DNA from 4 places in the Streptomyces sp. NPDC043870 genome. Region 3 is predicted to be linked to each of the others. Evidence: riboswitches for the same ligand, from Rfam matches in the RefSeq annotation. Region 3 holds a riboswitch; each other region holds the start of a gene.

Region 1 (4,443 bases), on a different contig from region 3:
TGTTCCTCGATCAGGTCGCCGAGCCGGTCCAGCTGTTCCTCGCGCAGCGCGCCGAAGTTCGTGTCGGGGGCCGGTACGAAACGGCGCCCGGCGGCCGCGGCCACCTCGCGCAGGAACGCCCGCCGGAAGCCGTCGCTCTCCAGCGAGCCGTGCCAGTGGGTGCCCCACACCGATCCGACCCGGCAGCCGTCCAAGAAGGCCTCTCCGCCGAGGACTTCGGCGACACCGTGGTGGATCTCGTACCCCTCGACCGGCTCGCCGAGCGCCTCGCCCACCGGCCGTGCGAGGGTCTTCCCGGGCGCGAACCGCACCCGCACCGGCAGCAGCCCGAACCCCGCCACGGACCCGGCCCGTGACTCGACCTCGTCCTCGATCCGCTCGCCCAGCACCTGGAAGCCACCGCAGATGCCGAGCACCGGACGGCCCTGCGCCGCGCGGCGGGCGATCGCGTCCGCGAGGCCCCGTTCGCGCAGCCACTCCAGGGCGCGCACGGTGCCGCGTGTTCCGGGCACGACGACCAGGTCGGCGTCGGCGAGCTCCTCGGCGCGGTCCACGAAGCGCACGACCACGCCCGGCTCGGCAGCCAGTGCGTCCACATCGGTGAAGTTGGACATCAGCGGTACGGCGCAGACCGCGACGCGCAGCACGTCCTCACCGACCGGCGGGGCGACGACGGACTCGCGTACCGCACCCCGCAGGGAGACGCGCAGGCCGTCCTCCTCGTCGATGCCGAGCCCGTGTGCGTAGGGCAGCACACCGTACGTCCGCCGCCCGGTGAGCCCGTGCAGCATCTCCAGCCCCGGCTCCAGGAGCGTGACGTCACCGCGGAACTTGTTCACCAGATAGCCGGCGATCAGCTCCTGGTCCTCAGGGGCGAGCAGCGCCGTCGTACCGAAGAACTGCGCGAACACCCCGCCCCGGTCGATGTCCCCGACCACCACCACGGGGAAGCCCGCAGCCCGGGCGATGCCCATGTTCACGATGTCCGTGCGCCGCAGATTGATCTCGGCCGGGCTGCCGGCTCCCTCGCAGATCACGGCGTCATAGGTGCCCCGCAGCTCCTCCAGGCACTCCATGACGGGCCCGAACAGCGCCTGCTGCCGCCCGCCGTGCAGCATTTTCCCGGGGGACACAGCACCTGATTGCGGCTGCGCCGTGGGCCCGGACCCCCCGAAGAACCCGCGCGCACTCATCTCGCCCACCGGCTTGCCCATCAGCACGACTTGGCTGGACCGGTCGCTGCCCGGCTTGAGCAGTACGGGGTTCATCAGCGCTGAGGGCTCCACCCGCGCCGCCTGCGCCTGCATGGCCTGCGCACGGCCGATCTCCGCGCCCTCGCGCGTCACGAACGAATTCAGGGACATGTTCTGTCCCTTGAAGGGCGCGACCTTCACGCCCTGGCGCACCAGCCATCGGCAGATCCCCGCCGTGACGACGCTCTTGCCCGCGTCCGACGTCGTCCCGGCGACCAGCAGTCCACCGCCACTCATGTACGCCTCCCCCTGACAGCCCCGTATACGAGCCGAGCGCCCGCGCACGCCGCGAGTGCCAGCACCCCCACGCGGCGCGACAGCCGCACCGCACGTTCGATGTCCGCGACTTCGACGGCCCGGCCGTCCCCGTTGAGTACGGGCCGGTGCTCGACCCGCCCACCGTAGGACAGGGTCCCGCCGAGCCTCACTCCGAGCGCCCCCGCGAACGACGCCTCCACCGGGCCGGCGTTGGGGCTCGGATGCTTCGCGGCATCCACGCGCCAGGCCCGTACCGCACCCCGGGGATTCCCGCCGGCGACCGTCGCCAGTGCCGCAGTCAGCCGGGCGCCCGGCCAGCCCGCGACGTCGTCGAGCCGCGCCGACGCCCAGCCGTACCGCCGGTAGCGGGGCGACTTGTGGCCCACCATCGCGTCCAGGGTGTTCACGGCACGGAAGCCCACGAGCCCCGGCACCCCGCCGAGCGCCCCCCACACCAGGGCGCCGACGACCGCGTCGGAGGTGTTCTCGGCGACGGACTCGACGACCGCCCGGGCGATCCCCGGTCCGTCCAGCGCCTGCGGGTCACGCCCGCACAGATGGGGCAGCCGCTCCCGGGCGACTTCGATGTCCCCGGCCGCCAGCGCCCCGCCGATCGCCCGGGCCTCCCGCCCCAGCGACGTGCCGCCGACCACGGCCCAGGTGGCGGCCGCGGTCAGCGCGATCGATGCCGTACGGGAACGGCGCACGGAAGCAGCGGCCAGCGCGCCCGCGACGACGGCGCCCCCGGCGCACACAGCGGTGTGCACCGCGCCCCACCCTCGGTGGTCGCGCCACAGCGCCCGCTCGACGGCAGCGGCGGCCCGGCCGAACGCGGCGACCGGATGCCCACGGCGCGGATCGCCGAGGAGCAGGTCGCCGGCGAGTCCGGCAGCGGCACCGCATGCAAAGGTCCGCTCTGTACGCATGTTCGTCCTCACTCAGGGTCCGCGCCCTGGCTCGACGTGACCGGCGGGAGAGAGTTCCTGGCTTCGGGGAGCGTCCCGTTGAAGGGGGACGCGCCCGTGACAGTGGCGGGACCGCGCCGGATTCGCACCGGCTTCCTCTTCTGCCGCCGTAAATGGCTCCGGAAGTCCACCACGGGCTGAGAACACCCGTCAACTCGCCCTTGACCTGCGACGGGACAGTGTGCGGAGTCCCACACGGAGCCGCACGGAGTCCCACACGCGGGCGCGCGACCTAGTGCTCCGTCCCCTCGGCCGCGGCGATCACGGCGTCGAGCCGGTCCCGGGTGCTGACCAGTTCGCCGATCCGGTCGCCGATCCGGTCGCGTTCGGCCTTCAGCAGCGCCAGGGACTCCGGTGTGCTGACTCCCGTGTTGATGCAGGGAAGGAGCCCCCGGATCGTCTTGCTCGACAGCCCCGCGGCATACAGCTGCTGGATCAGGATGACGCGCTCGATCGCGCTCTCCGGATACCGGCGCTGTCCGCTGGGGCTGCGTTCCGACGCGAGCAGTTGCTGCTCCTCGTAGTACCGCAGGGCGCGCACGCTCACGGCCGTCCTGGTGGCGAGCTCGCCGATGCGCACATTGCCTCCCGATGCCTCCCCGGTGATCGGGACCCCACCGATGATCCGGACCACAGGACTTGCCTCTGACGTCAACGTCAGGTTTTAGCGTAACTCACGACCGGCCAGCACCTCCTCGAGAGCAAAGGGAATGACTGTGACCAGCCTGTTCGAGAGCTACCAGCTAGCAAACCTCCGACTGCCCAACCGGGTCGTGATGGCCCCTATGACCCGGGCTCGCGCCACACAGGACGGCATACCCGCCGCGTCGGCGGCGACCTACTACGCCCAGCGCGCCACCGCCGGCCTGATCGTCAGCGAAGGGGTGCAGCCGAGCCTGCAGGGGCAGTCGAACCCCAACACCCCCGGGTTGCACAGTGATGAGCAGGTCGCGGCGTGGCGGCCGGTGACCGACGCGGTGCACGCCAACGGCGGGAGGATCTTCGCCCAGCTCATGCACTCCGGCCGGGTCGCGCATCCCGAGACCGTCGGCCACCACCCCGTCGCACCGTCCGCGATCGCGCTGAAGGGCGAACTGTTCACCGGCCCCAAGGGACTCCTGCCCGCCCCCGTCCCCCGGGCCCTGTCGACCGACGAGGTCAAGCGCGAGGTGCAAGTGTTCGCCGACGCGGCGCGCCGGGCGATCGACGCCGGTTTCGACGGCGTCGAGCTGCACGGGGCGAACGGCTATCTGATCCAGCAGTTCCTGTCCTCCAACGCCAACCGCCGCACCGACGCCTACGGCGGCTCCATCACCGGACGCATCCGCTTCGCCGTCGAGGCGGTGGAGGCGACCGCCGACGCCATCGGCGCCGACCGTGTCGGCATCCGTCTCTCCCCCGGGGGCCAGGTCTGGGACATGGTCGAGGACGACGTGCCGCAGCTGTACGGGGCCCTGTTGGACGCGCTCGCCCCGATCGGTCTCGCCTACGTCCATACGCTGGTCACAGCCGAGGACGACGTGCTCATCGGGCTGCGCAAGGCGTGGCCCGGCGCGTTCGTCGTCAACCCGGGCGGGCAGATCGGCCCGAAGCCGACCGACAAGGCGCTCGGCGAGCACTGGCTCGCCCTCGGAGCGGACCTGATCAGCTACGGCCGCGCCTACCTCGCCAACCCGGACCTGGTGGAGCGGCTCCGTCTCGGACTCCCGCTGCGCGAGAGCGACCAGGAGACGTGGTACCAGGGCGGCGACACCGGGTACCTCGACTACTCCAGTCATCAACACTGACCTGCGCCGCGGCAGTAGCCGTGGGGGCCCGGCCTTCCGCGCTGCAACGGCCTTCGTCCGGTCCTCCGCCCCGGTGATGGGGCACAGGACCGGACGAAGCGGGCTGCCGGATCAGGCGACGATCAGGAAGATCCCGTACGCGACCGCCGCCGCGCACAGCGCGAAGCAGGCGTAGGCACC
Region 2 (4,443 bases), on a different contig from region 3:
GCGCTCGTAGAAGTCCGGGTAGCGCATGGGGCGGAGAGTCAGTTCGAAGCCCGGGTCGAGAAGATTCTTCTCGGCCTTGCTGTCGTTCGCGGTGGTCATTACTGGCAGGCCTCGCAGGACTCGGGGTTCTCAAGGGAGCAGGCGATCGCGTCGGCGTCGGGGGCCGCCTGCTGTACGGGGATGGGGGCGGCGGCGGCCGCGGTGCCGGACGCGGCCCGGGCGATCCGGGTCGCCGGGCGGGAGCGCAGGTAGTACGTCGTCTTCAGGCCCTGCTTCCAGGCGTACGCGTACATCGAGGAGAGCTTGCCGATGGTCGGCGTCTCCATGAAGAGGTTCAGCGACTGCGACTGGTCCAGGAACGGCGTGCGGGCGGCGGCCATGTCGATGAGGCCGCGCTGCGGGATCTCCCATGCCGTGCGGTACAGCTCGCGCACATCCGCCGGGATCCAGTTCAGGCCCTGCACCGAGCCGCTGGAGTCGCGCAGCGCCTCGCGGGTCTGCGCGTCCCACACGCCCAGCTTCTTCAGGTCGTCCACCAGGTAGGAGTTGACCTGCAGGAACTCGCCGGACAGCGTCTCGCGCTTGAAGAGGTTGGAGACCTGCGGCTCGATGCACTCGTACACGCCCGCGATCGAGGCGATGGTCGCGGTCGGCGCGATGGCGAGGAGGAGCGAGTTGCGCATCCCGGTCCCGGCGATCCGGGCGCGCAGCGCCGCCCAGCGCTCGGGCCAGTTGAGTTCCACGTCGTAGTGGTCCGGGTGCAGCACACCTCGCGCCGCGCGGGTCTGCTCCCAGGCGGGCAGCGGGCCGCTGCGCTCGGCGAGGTCGCAGGACGCCTCGTACGCCGCCAGCATGATCCGCTCGGCGATCCGCGTCGACAGGGCCCGGGCCTCGGCCGAGTCGAACGGCATCCGCAGTTTGAAGAAGACGTCCTGGAGACCCATCGCGCCCAGGCCCACCGGGCGCCACTTGGCGTTGGAGCGGCCGGCCTGCTCGGTCGGGTAGAAGTTGATGTCGACGACCCGGTCGAGGAAGGTCACGGCGGTACGGACGGTCTCGTCCAGCCGCTCCCAGGCGATCTCCGCGCCGTCGGCTCCCTCTTCGACGAAGGCGCCGAGGTTGACCGAACCGAGGTTGCAGACCGCCGTCTCGCCGTCGTTGGTGACCTCGATGATCTCGGTGCAGAGATTGGAGGAGTGGACGACCGTGCCGGGCTCGGCGGTCTGGTTCGCGGTCCGGTTCGAGGCGTCCTTGAACGTCATCCAGCCGTTGCCGGTCTGGGCGAGCGTGCGCATCATGCGGCCGTAGAGGTCACGGGCCGGGATCGTCTTGCGCGCGAGCCCGGCGGCCTCCGCCTTGCGGTACGCGGCGTCGAAGTCGTCGCCCCACAGGTCGACCAGTTCGGGCACGTCGGCCGGTGAGAACAGCGACCACTCGGCGTCCGCGTTCACCCGGCGCATGAACTCGTCGGGGATCCAGTGCGCCAGGTTGAGGTTGTGCGTACGGCGCGCCTCCTCGCCCGTGTTGTCGCGCAGCTCCAGGAACTCCTCGATGTCCGCGTGCCAGGTCTCCAGGTAGACGCAGGCGGCGCCCTTGCGGCGGCCGCCCTGGTTCACGGCGGCGACCGAGGAGTCCAGCGTCCGCAGGAACGGCACGATGCCGTTGGAGTGGCCGTTGGTGCCGCGGATCAGCGAACCGCGGGAGCGGATGCGGGAGTAGGAGAGGCCGATGCCGCCCGCGTGCTTCGACAGCCTCGCGACCTGGTGGTAGCGGTCGTAGATCGAGTCCAGCTCGTCCAGCGGGGAGTCCAGCAGATAGCAGGATGACATCTGGGGGTGGCGCGTGCCGGAGTTGAAGAGGGTGGGGGAGGACGGCAGGTAGTCCAGCCGGCTCATCATCCCGTACAGCGCGGCGACTTCGTCGAGAGCCCGGACCGAGTCGTCCTCCGCCAGGCCGGCGGCTACGCGCAGCATGAACTGCTGCGGTGTCTCGATGACCTTGCGGGTGATCGGGTGCCGGAGGAGATAGCGGCTGTAGAGGGTGCGCAGGCCGAAGTAGCCGAAGCGGTCGTCGCCGGCGGGGTCGATGAGCGTGTCGAGGCGCCCGGCGTGGGTCTGTACGAACGCGGCCGTGCGGTCCGCGATCAGGCCCTCGCGGTGGCCGACGGCGACGGAGCCGGAGAAGGCGGCCGCCCCCTGTGAGGCGGCCTCCTCCGCGATGGTGAGGGTGAGCAGCCGGGCGGCGAGCCGTGAGTAGGCCGGGTCCTCCGAGATCAGTCCGGCGGCCGCTTCGGTGGCCAGCTCGCGCAGTTCGGCCTCGTCCGAGCCCGCGTGACGGCCCCGGAGCGCGGCGGCGGCGACGCGGCCCGGGTCGGTGTCGGGGAGATCGGCGGTGAGGTCGGTAAGGGTCCGCAGCAGCGCGGTACCTGGCCCGTCGGGCAGCTTCGTTGAAGCAGGATCGGGCGGCGCGATGGTCACGGGGTGCTCTCCCTCGCTCGGCTGGGGGCCGGCGGGGCACAGGGGCACGGGCGCACGCGTCTGAGAGCCGGTGCGCCGCGTCCACCGGCCTGTTCCGCGAGGCCCGGACGTGTCGGCACCCGGGCCGGACGGACCGGGTGCGTTGCCGACAGGTCCTCGGACTCGTGGGTATGCAAAGGAGCGAATGCAGACCAACTCACCGTTGCGGGACAGTTCCGGATTTCCACCGGATTCCCCTGCTGCGGCAACGGAGTCGAGCATACATGTAGGGGCGGGTCGATGCCGCGCCCCCCACATGTTGTGTCGCGGTGGTGTGGCTCACCCCTCAGAGCTCAAGCGCGTACGTCAGCAGGGGATCGAGGCCTGTCAGCGGTTCCCAGTCCCGCCCCGGGGTCCGTACGAAGCCCAGACGCTCATGGATGCGTTGGGCGCCACGCATCCGCCGCTGGGTCGACAACACCAGCCGACGGCACCCCTCGAGGGCCCGGGCCCGCTCGACCGGACACATCCCGCAGCACGGCGAGACAGGGGTCCTGCTCCCCGAAGTCCAGCAGTCCGTCCCCGAGATACGCCTGCGCGGTGAGTTCCCCGAGGGCGTCGTACTCTTCCGGCTCCAACGGTCTGATGGTCGCATCCATCCCGGCGGTCTGCCGCGAACAGGCCACGTGATTCCGGTTCCGCAGGTCACGGGCTTCCAGGGGCCGGCGGTCGTCCGGGGCCGGGGCGGAGGCCGCGCAGCGTCACCGGAACCGTGATCACGATTACCTTGAGTTCCCCGGAGCTTCCCATTCATTTTCCCTCCGTTCGGCCTTCACCTCGCCGTGCACACAGGCCCTACACAAGCCGCGAGCGTCGGGTGCGCTCGGGGATGTCTTCCCGCCACAGGCGAAGAGCGCATGGGCGGAGGACGGGAGGGGGTGGTTTCGATGGTTCGGCCGCGGTTCTTGTACGTGATGCGCGTATCGCCGCAGAGACCTGAGGAGGAGAAGCCGGTCGGGTGGCGGCTGATCGGGGCGAACAACCGCGAACTGGGACGCAGCGCCGAAGCGTTCGCCGGCCCCGAGGACTGCGCTGCCGCGCTGATCGAACTGCGTGAGAAGGTCGCCGAGGCCCGTGTGCTGCTCTCCATGCCGGACGCGGCGGGCAGCTGGACATGGCGCCTCGAACTCGACGGGCGGGCCGTCGCGGTCGCGGGCCGGCCCTATCAGCGCCAGCGCGAATGCCAGTACAACCTCAGCCAGTTCCTGGCGGCCGTTCCCGTGGCCCGGCTGGCCGAGGGGATGCCCAGCAGGCCCCGGCTGCGCGGAGTGCCGCTGCGCGGGGCCGCGGAACCGGCGTCCACGTGTGCGGAGCAGGACGACGAGGGCCACGCGCCGGCGGCCGGGTCCCTCGCACGGACCGACTCCCCCACGCGGGCCGTCGCCGGGGCGGGTGCCCGATGACGCTTGCCATGCCCGGGCTCCACAAGCCCGAGCCGGATCCCGACCACGCGGACGCGGCGGACAAGCCCCGCTCACTGCGCAGCAGGGGAGTACTGGCGGACCGGATCTTCCGGGGAGGCGCGCGCGGCAGCGGCGCCATCGTGCTGGTCGTCATGCTGCTGGTCGGCGTCTTCCTCACCTACCGCGCCAAGCAGGCACTCGACGTCGCCGGGTTCTCGTTCCTGACCACATCGGCGTGGGAGCCGGACTCCCATCGCTTCGGCATCGCCGCGGTGATCACCGGCACCGTGCTCATCGGCCTCGTGGCGATCTGTATCGCGGTCCCGCTCGCGATGGGCACCGCCCTGTACATCTCGGAGTACGCGCCGCGGAAGCTGAAGCGGACACTCGTCAGCCTCGTCGACCTCATGGCCGCGGTGCCGAGTGTGGTCTACGGCCTGTGGGGCGCCTTCTTCCTGCAGGGGTACATCGTCGGGCTCTCCCGCTGGCTCACCACCTACTTCTCCTGGATCCCGCTCTTCGAG
Region 3 (4,443 bases):
GCCGCGCCGATGAAACCGACCGGCACGCCGATGACGGCGGCCGGGCGGGGCGCGCCCTCCTCGATCATCTCCAGGAGCCGGAAGAGTGCGGTGGGCGCGTTGCCGACGGCGACGACCGCGCCGTCGAGGCGGTCGCGCCACAGCTCCAGCGCGGCCGCGCTGCGCGTCGTACCGAGTTCGGCGGCGAGCGCGGGCACGGACGGGTCGGAGAGCGTGCATATCACGTCGTTGTCCGCGGGCAGCCGCTTGCGGGTGACACCGCTGGCGACCATCTGGGCGTCGCAGAGGATGGGTGCGCCGGCACGCAGGGCCGCGCGTGCGCGGGCCACCACGCCGGGCGAGTAGGCGAGATCGCGGACGAGGTCGGTCATGCCGCAGGCGTGGATCATCCGCACCACGACCTGGCTGACGTCGGCGGGCAGCGCGGCGAGATCGGCCTCGGCGCGGATCGTGGCAAAGGACTGGCGGTAGATCTCCGCGCCGTCCTTCTCGTAGTCGAACACTGTGCTCTCGCTCATCTCGTGACGGTCTTCGTGGCGGTCTTCGTGGCGGTCGTCGGGACGGTCGTGGTCCGTGCCGCCGCGACGGCGTCGGCCAGTCCCCGGTCTGTCGGTACGCCGGTCGGCCCGTCGACCGGTACGCCGGCGCCGGGCACGGTCACCCGGTACGTGCCGTCCGCCGTGGCCAGGACGTCCACGTACTGCCCGTGCGGATGTCCGCACCGTCGCTCGCAGCCGGACCAGTACACGGGCAGGCCGCCCCGGCCGGGTGTCGCGTCGGTCCGTACGTCGGCCAGCGACTTGGCGCATCCGGGCCGGCCTGTGCAGGCGCCGACGCCGTACCAGGGGGAGTCGGCGCCGGTGATCAGCCCGGCCTCGCCGAGCTGCGCCAGCCGCTCCTCGGCCGCCGCGCGGTCGGCGAACCCGGGCACGACGACTCCGCGCCACGGCGTGAGCCGTACCTCGTCCGCGGGCGCGGGCAGCAGCGCGCGGACCTGCGCGACGGTGAGCCGTCCGAGCGGGGCGGCGACGGAGAGGGCCCAGCCGCCGGGCCCTTCGACGACCCCGGGCCGGGGTTCCGCCTCACGGCCGAAGGCCGTACGGGGGTCCGGGGGCGTGCCCCCCACGCGGCGGAGCCGCAGATCGACACCGCCGGGGAGGGGCGGAGCGGGCAAAGGTTCCGCAGCAATGCCCGCCCGTTCCAGATGCGCCCCCACGGCAATGTCCTGCCCACCGGGCAGCTCCCGCACCCGCCACGCCCCCGTGCCCGCCGCGGCCGCCGCCGCGAGGAAGGCTTCCGAGGCGGCGAGGGCCGCGCGCGGGGCATCGGCAGCGCGGACGCGAAACGCCTGGTCCCCGACGCGTACGAGCGCCGAGCCGCCGGTCTCTGCGAGCAAGGTCACATCCGCACCGAGGCCCGCCACATCCCCGCGCCCGTCGTCCAGGGCGAACAGGAACCGCCCGGACAGCCCGGCCGCCCAGTCGCTCGCGCACAGCAGTACGTCCAGTTCGCGCGCCCACAACTGGACGTCGCCGTAACCGAGTCCGTCGAGTCCGGCGAGCGGTGAGGCCAGCACGTTGCGCACCCGCTCGTGCGTGTCCGAGGGCAACAGCCCGGCCTCCCGCAGCACTCCCGCGAGCGGCGCCCCGCACCCCTCGCCGAGGCCGCGCAGCTCCGCGTTTCCCCGGGAGGTGATGCTCAGCGCCCCGTCGCCGAGCCGCTCCGCCGCAGCGGCCAGGGCTTCGGCCTGACGAGCCGTCAAGAAGCCTGCGGGCAACCGGAGTCGGGCCAGCTGCCCGTCGTCCGCCGCGTGGAGCCGCAGCGCGCCCGGGCATGCGTCTCCCCGGTCCCGAATGCGGGGTTCGTCCCGGTCCGGGGGTGTTGGCGGTGTGGGCGGCATGGCGGCGAGCATACCCACGTCATTCCAGGTGGCCGCCCTGCCGGCAAGGGCCAGCCTCTACTATGCAGAACGGCACGGGGTCCCAGGGCCCTAGGGAGGAAGCCCGGTGAGAATCCGGCGCGGTCCCGCCACTGTGAGCCGGGCCCCCGGGACCCGGCAAGTCAGGAACTCCCGCCGTCCTACGACCACCCGGGGCGCGGACACCCCGAGGAAGGCCTGCGCACGCGATGACGCACGCGACGATCCTGCTGCTGTCGACCTCTGACACCGACCTGCTCAGCGCCCGCGCGGCCGAGGGCAACGACGGCCCGGTGGCGTACCGCTTCGCCAATCCCTCCCGGCTCCCGCTCGACGAGCTGCCGGCCCTCCTCGACGGCACCGACCTCGTCGTCGTACGGCTCCTCGGCGGTATCCGCGCCTGGCAGGAGGGTCTGGACCAGCTGCTGGCCCAGGACCGGCCCGTGGTCGTCCTCACCGGCGAACAGGCCCCCGACGCCCAGCTGATGGAGGCCTCCACCGTCCCGGTCGGGATCGCCGCCGAGGCGCACGCCTACCTCGCGCACGGCGGTCCGGGCAATCTGGAGCAGCTCGCCCGTTTCCTGTCGGACACGGTCCTGCTCACCGGTCATGGCTTCGAGCCCCCGGCCCCGGCGCCCACCTGGGGCCCCCTGGAACGCGAGGCGAAGAGCACCAGCGGCACCAGCGGCCCCACCATCGCCGTGCTCTACTACCGCGCCCACCACATGAGCGGGAACACCGCCTTCGTCGGCGCCCTCTGCGACGCCGTCGAGGACGCGGGCGGCCGGGCCCTCCCGCTCTACGTGGCGTCGCTGCGCGCCCCCGAGCCGGAGCTCCTCGAACAGCTCCGCGGCGCCGACGCCATCGTCACGACCGTCCTCGCGGCCGGCGGCACCAGGCCCGCCGAGGCACAGGCCGGCGGTGACGACGAGTCCTGGGACGCGGGCGCGCTCGCCGCGCTCGACGTGCCCGTCCTGCAGGCGCTGTGCCTGACCGGGTCGCGCAGCAGCTGGGAGGAGAACGACGAGGGCCTGTCCCCGTTGGACGCCGCCAGCCAGGTCGCGGTCCCGGAGTTCGACGGCCGCCTCATCACCGTCCCGTTCTCCTTCAAGGAGATCGACGAGGACGGCCTCCCGGCCTATGTCCCCGACCCCGAGCGCGCTGCCCGCGTCGCCGGGATCGCCGTACGCCACGCCCGTCTGCGCCACATTCCGAACGCCGAGAAGCGGCTGGCTCTCGTCCTGTCCGCGTACCCGACGAAGCACTCCCGCATCGGCAACGCCGTCGGCCTCGACACCCCCGCCTCCGCGGTCTCGCTCCTGCGCCGGCTCCAGGCGGAGGGCTACGACTTCGGTACGGAGGAGATCCCCGGCCTCGCGTCCGGCGACGGCGACGAGCTGATCTACGCGCTCATCGAGGCGGGCGGCCACGACCAGGACTGGCTCACCGAGGAGCAGCTCGCCCGCAATCCGGTCCGTATCCCGGCCGCCGACTACAAGCGCTGGTACGCGACCCTGCCGCAGGAACTGCGCGAGCACGTCGAGGAGCACTGGGGCCCGGCGCCCGGCGAGATGTTCCTGGACCGCTCCCGCAATCCCGAGGGCGACATCGTGCTGGCCGCCCTGCGCCGCGGCAATCTCCTCGTCGTGATCCAGCCGCCGCGCGGCTTCGGCGAGAACCCGATCGCGATCTACCACGACCCCGATCTGCCGCCCTCGCACCACTACCTCGCCGCCTACCGCTGGATCGCGGCCTCCGCGGACGACGGCGGTTTCGGCGCCGACGCGATGATCCACCTCGGCAAGCACGGCAACCTGGAGTGGCTGCCCGGCAAGAACGCGGGCCTGTCCGCCGCCTGTGCCCCCGACGCGGCGCTCGGCGACCTTCCGCTCGTCTACCCGTTCCTGGTCAACGACCCGGGTGAGGGCACCCAGGCCAAGCGCCGCGTGCACGCCACCCTCATCGACCATCTCGTCCCGCCGATGGCCCGCGCCGACTCGTACGGCGACATCGCGCGCCTGGAGCAGCTGCTCGACGAGTACGCGCAGATCTCCTCGATGGACCCGGCGAAGCTCCCGGCCATCCGCGCCCAGATCTGGACCCTGATCCAGGCCGCGAAGCTCGACCACGACCTGGGGCTGGACGACCGGCCCGACGACGACGGCTTCGACGACTTCCTGCTCCACGTCGACGGCTGGCTCTGCGAGGTCAAGGACGCCCAGATCCGCGACGGTCTGCATGTGCTCGGCGGTGCGCCGACCGGACCCGAGCGCGTCAATCTCGTCCTGTCCATCCTCCGCGCCCGGCAGATCTGGGGCGGTACGACCGCTCTGCCCGGACTGCGTGAAGCCCTCGGTCTCGACGAGTCCGCCGCCACCCGCACCACCGCCGACGAGGCGGAGGCCGCGGCCCGCGCGCTGGTCGAGGCGATGGAGGAGGCCGACTGGAACCCGGCCGCCGTCGCCTCCGTGGCGGAGGGATACGGACAGGCCGTCGCCGACGTCCTCGACTTCGCCGCCCGCCAG
Region 4 (4,443 bases), on a different contig from region 3:
TGTCCGTCCTCGGGCGTCGTCGGGCGGGCCGGAAACGCGCCGTCCTCGTGGACGCGGCCGGTGCTTCCGTCCTCAAACGCCGGACGGGCTGCATGTGTGCGGTCGGTACCGGCACGGCGGCCGGGGTTCGGCGGGGTCATCCGCGGCGGCGGGACTGCCAGAACGCCGACGCGCCCAGCGCGAGGACCGCGGCGACGCCCGCGAGGAGGCCGAGCGAGGGGCCGCTGCCGGTCGCCTTGGTCGCCTTGGCAGGCGCGGAGGCGGACTCCGGGGAGGACTCCGAGGAGGACTGCGGGGCCGCTGTCGTCGACGGGGCGTCGCCCGACACCTGTTCGCCGCAGCCCGTCCTCGGGTAGCCGGAGATCGCGCACAGCAGCGCATCCGTGTTGTAGCGCAGGGGCTCGGCCACCGCGGCGAGGGCCTCCGCGCTGGTGGCGTCGGGACGGACCTGCGCACAGCCGGTGCGCGGGGCGGGCGGCGTCTCGCCCCCCGGCGCGTCGGCGGGGGTGCCGAAGTCGACGATCACGCCGACGCGCTTGGTGCCGGCCTTCGCGGGGGTGCCCGCGCACAGCGCGGCGAAGCCGGGCGCGGTCCGGGGCTTGGCCGAGTCCTGCGAGTCCGCGCTGACGGAGAAGCGGAATCCGTCCACCGTGCCATCGGCCGGCCGGGCCGTGGCCGGGCCCTGGGTGGCGTACGCCCAGGCCCCGCCGTCGGACTGCCAGAACGACCAGTACCGGTAGCCCGCCGCCTGCGCGGACCCCGCGCCGCCCAGCACGGTGAGCGTGACGCCGAGGGCGAGGACGAGCGCGGTCAGTCGTGCAGGCACGACCGTGCCCGCCCCTGCGCGTATCCCGTACCCCCGCGCACCGCGGGAGCGGGCTCGGGGGCGAGTGCGGTCGGTCGCCCCCGGCATCACTGCTGCTGGTTCTTCCGGCGACCGCTGATCAGGAAGCCGATGCCCGCGCCGGCCGCGACACCCGCGCCGACGATCCACCAGATACCGGCGCTGTCGCCGCCCTTGTCCGTCTCGTCGTCGGAGTCGCCCTCGCGCGGCTGCGGCGTGGCCGTGTCGGTGGCTGTGGGCGCGGGGCCGGTCGCGTTCAGCTGCTCGACCAGGTCGGCACCGCCGAAGTCGCGCGGGTCGGCGCCGGACGCGTGCGCGGCGAGGATGAGCTGCGCGTACGCGGCAGGTCCGGCGTCCTTCGCCCAGGCGGCGGAGTTCTTCTCCAGCCAGGCCACCGCACCGGCCGCCTTGTCACTGTGTCCGGCGGCGGACAGGGCGAGCACCGCGTCCGCGGTGTTGCCGAAGTCCGGCAGCGGGGCCGGGTCGGTCGCGCCGGGCAGCGGGGGCGAATCCAGGTGCCCGGTCTTCGCCAGCGCCTTCGTGAGGTACGCGGCGCCGTTGCGCGCGGCCTGCTCCGGAGTCGCCCTGGCCGGGGTGGCGCACTTGGGTTCCCCGTCCGGCTTCGGGCCACCGACGATCATGCCGCGGCCCAGTCCGCCGAGCACGGCCGCCGCCGTGGCGTCGCCGTTCGCGAGCAGCTTGCCCGCCTTGTCCGGCTGGTACGCGAACGCCCCGCCGCCCGTCGCGTCGGCACACGGGATCGCGAAGGAGACGAGTGCGTCGTAGGGGGTCCTGCCGTCCTTCGACTTCACGTCGCCCGGCTTGGCCTGCGCCGCGGCGAAGGCGCCGATCACGATCGACGTGGAGTTGGCGTCGGACGGCATGCCCGGGTTGTAGCTCCAGCCGCCGTCCGCGTTCTGCACGGACTTCAGCCACGCGAGGCCCTTGTTGACGGCGTCCTGGTGCCCGCCGAGGGCGCGCAGGGACTGCACCGCGGCCGCCGTTGCGTTGGTGTCCAGCATCGTCTTCGCGTCGCACGGCTTGCTGACGTCCGCGCGGTACGAGGCGAAGCCGCCGTTCGCGCACTGCTGCCCGGTCAGCCAGTCGACGGACTTCGCGGCGGGCACGGTCCGCATGACGTCCTGCGCGAGCAGCGCCAGCGACTGCCGCCAGACACCGTCGTACGTCGGGTCCTTCGTGCCGTACAGCCCGGCCGGGACCGTGGGCGAGGGAGAAGGGGTGGGCGCGGCCGTCGCGGCCGGGGCACCGGCCACGCAGAGCACGGCGGAAGCGGCGGCGAGCGCTGCTGCGCTGCGGCGAACGGTCATGGCGGACTGTGCCTCTCCTGTCGGGAGCCGGGCACAGGCACGCTGAGGCACCAGGCTCCGGCGCCGTATACCTCGACGGTGCCGGCCACCGGACGGTCCCGATGGCGCGAGCCGGTCACTCCGGTACGAGGCATTCCGACTCACCGCCTGCGACGGCGGCTCACGGTTGCGGGTCAGTGCCGGATTTACACCGGCTTCCCCCCGTACGGTGTGATGACGACTCGCACACTCTACCGGTCCGTATTCCGGGCCCCCGGGGACGGTCGGCGCCATGCGCGGCCGGGCGCGCGGTCTGCCCCGCGGTCCGGGTCGGGGTCCGGAGTCGCAGTCTGTCCCCGCGGTCCGGGGTCGCGGTCTGTCCCGGCGGTCCGGGGTTGCGGTCCGTGCGCGCGGTCTGTCCCGGCGGTCCGGGGTCGCGGCGCGGGGTGCGGTCCGCCCCGCGTCCGGGGCCGTCGCCATGGGATCGTCGGGTCGTCGGGTCGTCGGGTCGTCGGGTCGCCGACACAATGACCGCCATGACGTGCTCGCTGCCGGGCCCGCGCGGACGCGCCCGCCGGAATGCCGCCGCCCGGGCCGACGGGGACGGGCGTCAGCGGGCCGCCACGTACGCCACCGGATCACTGCCCGCCACCGCCTCCGCCCGCCCCAGCTTCACCAGGCGGCGCACATGGGCCTCCGCCTCCGAGACCGCGATGTTCCGTGAGCCGTAGGGGATCTGCTCCCAGGGGCGGTTCCACTCCATGCGCTCGGCCAGCTGCCACGGAGTGAGCGGCGCGGCGAGGAGTTCCAGCAGTCCGCCGAGCCGCTCCTCGTGGTGAGCGAGCAGCTCGCGGACTCGTGCGGGGGCGTCGGTGAAGGCGTGCTGGTGCGCCGGGAGCACTTCGGCGACTCCGAGGCGGCCCACACGCTCCAGGGAGTCGAGGTAGTCGCCGAGCGGGTCGGTGACGGTGGAGTCGTCGGGGTCTTCGTAGAGGCCGATGTGCGGGGTGATCCCCGGCAGCAGGTGGTCGCCGGAGAAGAGCCGTCCAACGCCGGGGAGGTTTGCCGGATGGTCCTCCTCCAGGTGCAGACAGACGTGCCCGGGGGTGTGGCCGGGCGTCCATATCGCGCGCAGCCGACGGCCGGCCAGGTCTACCAGCTCCCCGGGAACGATCTCCCGGTCGGGCAGGGCGGCCCGGAGCCCGGGCAGGGTGCGCATCCGGCCTTCGGTGCGCGCCGCGCGCAGCGGGGCGAGATGCTCCTCGGGGGCGCCGACGGCGGCGAGCTTGTCGGCCAGGTAGTCGAGCCAGGCGCCGGGCTGTGCCGCGCGGGTGCGGCGTACGACGGCGGTGTCGGCCGCATGCATCGCGATCCAGGCGCCGGACGCCTCGCGCACCTGTCCGGACAGTCCGTGGTGGTCGGGGTGGTGGTGGGTGATGACGACGCCGTGGACGTCGGCCACCGAGGTGCCGATGGCGGACAGGCCCTCGGTGAGGGCCGTCCAGGAGGCCGGATCGTCCCAGCCGGTGTCGATGAGGACGGGGCCGCGGACGGTGTCGAGGACATGGACCAGGGTGTGGCCGAGTGGGTTGTCCGGGATGGGGACCTGGAGGGACCAGACGCCTCCGCCGTGCTGGATCACCTGTGGCATGCGTCCTCGAATCTCCGGAGGCGGCAGGGGCATTGCTCACTATAACGAGAACTGATGGACCGTCAGAACAGCCCGGGGGAGTTTGCCGGGATCCCCGGCCGGCCTGCGCCTCGGATGTCGCCACACCGAAGATCATTCTGGTTGAAGGTTCTTGCACCGACATGACAGGGAGCACTCGCTGCGATCCACTGGGAAGAGGACCTCATGTGCGTCGACAGCGAGGAAAAGCACTGGGAGGACCCGTGGACACCACAGGCCGCTTTGCTCGCCGGGCCGCCACCGCGAGCCTGACCGCCGTTCTGATCGCCGCAGGGACGGGCGGGGCCACCGCCGCCGGCACGCCCGACGGCTTCGCCCGCACAGGCGGCCTCCACGCCTCCGCCGCCGTCTCCGCCTCCGCCGACTGGATCTCGGTCACCGGCCCGCCTCGCAGCATCACCGCCGAGTGGGTCGAGACCATCGACAAACCCACCGGCATCTCGGTCAAGATGCCCGGCAAGGCCGAAACCCAGGAAGTCTCCATCCCTCTCGGCTCCAAGTCCGTCCAGATGCGTATCTACAAGGTCGAGGACGGGAACAAGCGCTTTGCGTTCCAGGTCGCGGACGCTTCGGGAATTGACCTCAAGGGTGAGCTGGACAAG

The links. A riboswitch is a leader RNA that binds a small molecule or an ion and turns the genes downstream of it on or off. The one in region 3 is predicted to bind cobalamin.
Region 1: another riboswitch for cobalamin. It lies ahead of AC0699_RS06150 (cobalamin biosynthesis protein); the one in region 3 lies ahead of cobN (cobaltochelatase subunit CobN).
Region 2: another riboswitch for cobalamin. It lies ahead of AC0699_RS18250 (ribonucleoside-diphosphate reductase subunit alpha); the one in region 3 lies ahead of cobN (cobaltochelatase subunit CobN).
Region 4: another riboswitch for cobalamin. It lies ahead of AC0699_RS20370 (prenyltransferase/squalene oxidase repeat-containing protein); the one in region 3 lies ahead of cobN (cobaltochelatase subunit CobN).

Annotation. Positions count from the first base shown of each region.
Region 1 is NZ_JBWKDT010000003.1:357,390-361,832, forward strand. It holds gene AC0699_RS06145 (cobyric acid synthase) at 1-1,490, opposite strand, end outside; gene AC0699_RS06150 (cobalamin biosynthesis protein) at 1,487-2,437, opposite strand; cobalamin riboswitch at 2,469-2,623, opposite strand; gene AC0699_RS06155 (MerR family transcriptional regulator) at 2,709-3,056, opposite strand; gene AC0699_RS06160 (alkene reductase) at 3,193-4,263, shown strand; gene AC0699_RS06165 (hypothetical protein) at 4,375-4,443, opposite strand, start outside.
Region 2 is NZ_JBWKDT010000013.1:17,516-21,958, forward strand. It holds gene AC0699_RS18245 (ribonucleotide-diphosphate reductase subunit beta) at 1-99, opposite strand, end outside; gene AC0699_RS18250 (ribonucleoside-diphosphate reductase subunit alpha) at 99-2,477, opposite strand; cobalamin riboswitch at 2,608-2,750, opposite strand; partial or broken gene AC0699_RS18255 (hypothetical protein) at 2,803-3,115, opposite strand; gene AC0699_RS18260 (hypothetical protein) at 3,428-3,919, shown strand; gene pstC (phosphate ABC transporter permease subunit PstC) at 3,916-4,443, shown strand, end outside.
Region 3 is NZ_JBWKDT010000007.1:268,641-273,083, forward strand. It holds gene AC0699_RS12665 (precorrin-8X methylmutase) at 1-518, opposite strand, end outside; gene AC0699_RS12670 (cobalamin biosynthesis protein CobG) at 515-1,912, opposite strand; cobalamin riboswitch at 1,957-2,090, shown strand; gene cobN (cobaltochelatase subunit CobN) at 2,128-4,443, shown strand, end outside.
Region 4 is NZ_JBWKDT010000015.1:125,666-130,108, reverse strand. It holds partial or broken gene AC0699_RS20380 (hypothetical protein) at 1-140, opposite strand, end outside; gene AC0699_RS20375 (SCO2322 family protein) at 137-826, opposite strand; gene AC0699_RS20370 (prenyltransferase/squalene oxidase repeat-containing protein) at 913-2,172, opposite strand; cobalamin riboswitch at 2,265-2,412, opposite strand; gene AC0699_RS20365 (MBL fold metallo-hydrolase) at 2,762-3,802, opposite strand; gene AC0699_RS20360 (hypothetical protein) at 4,045-4,443, shown strand, end outside.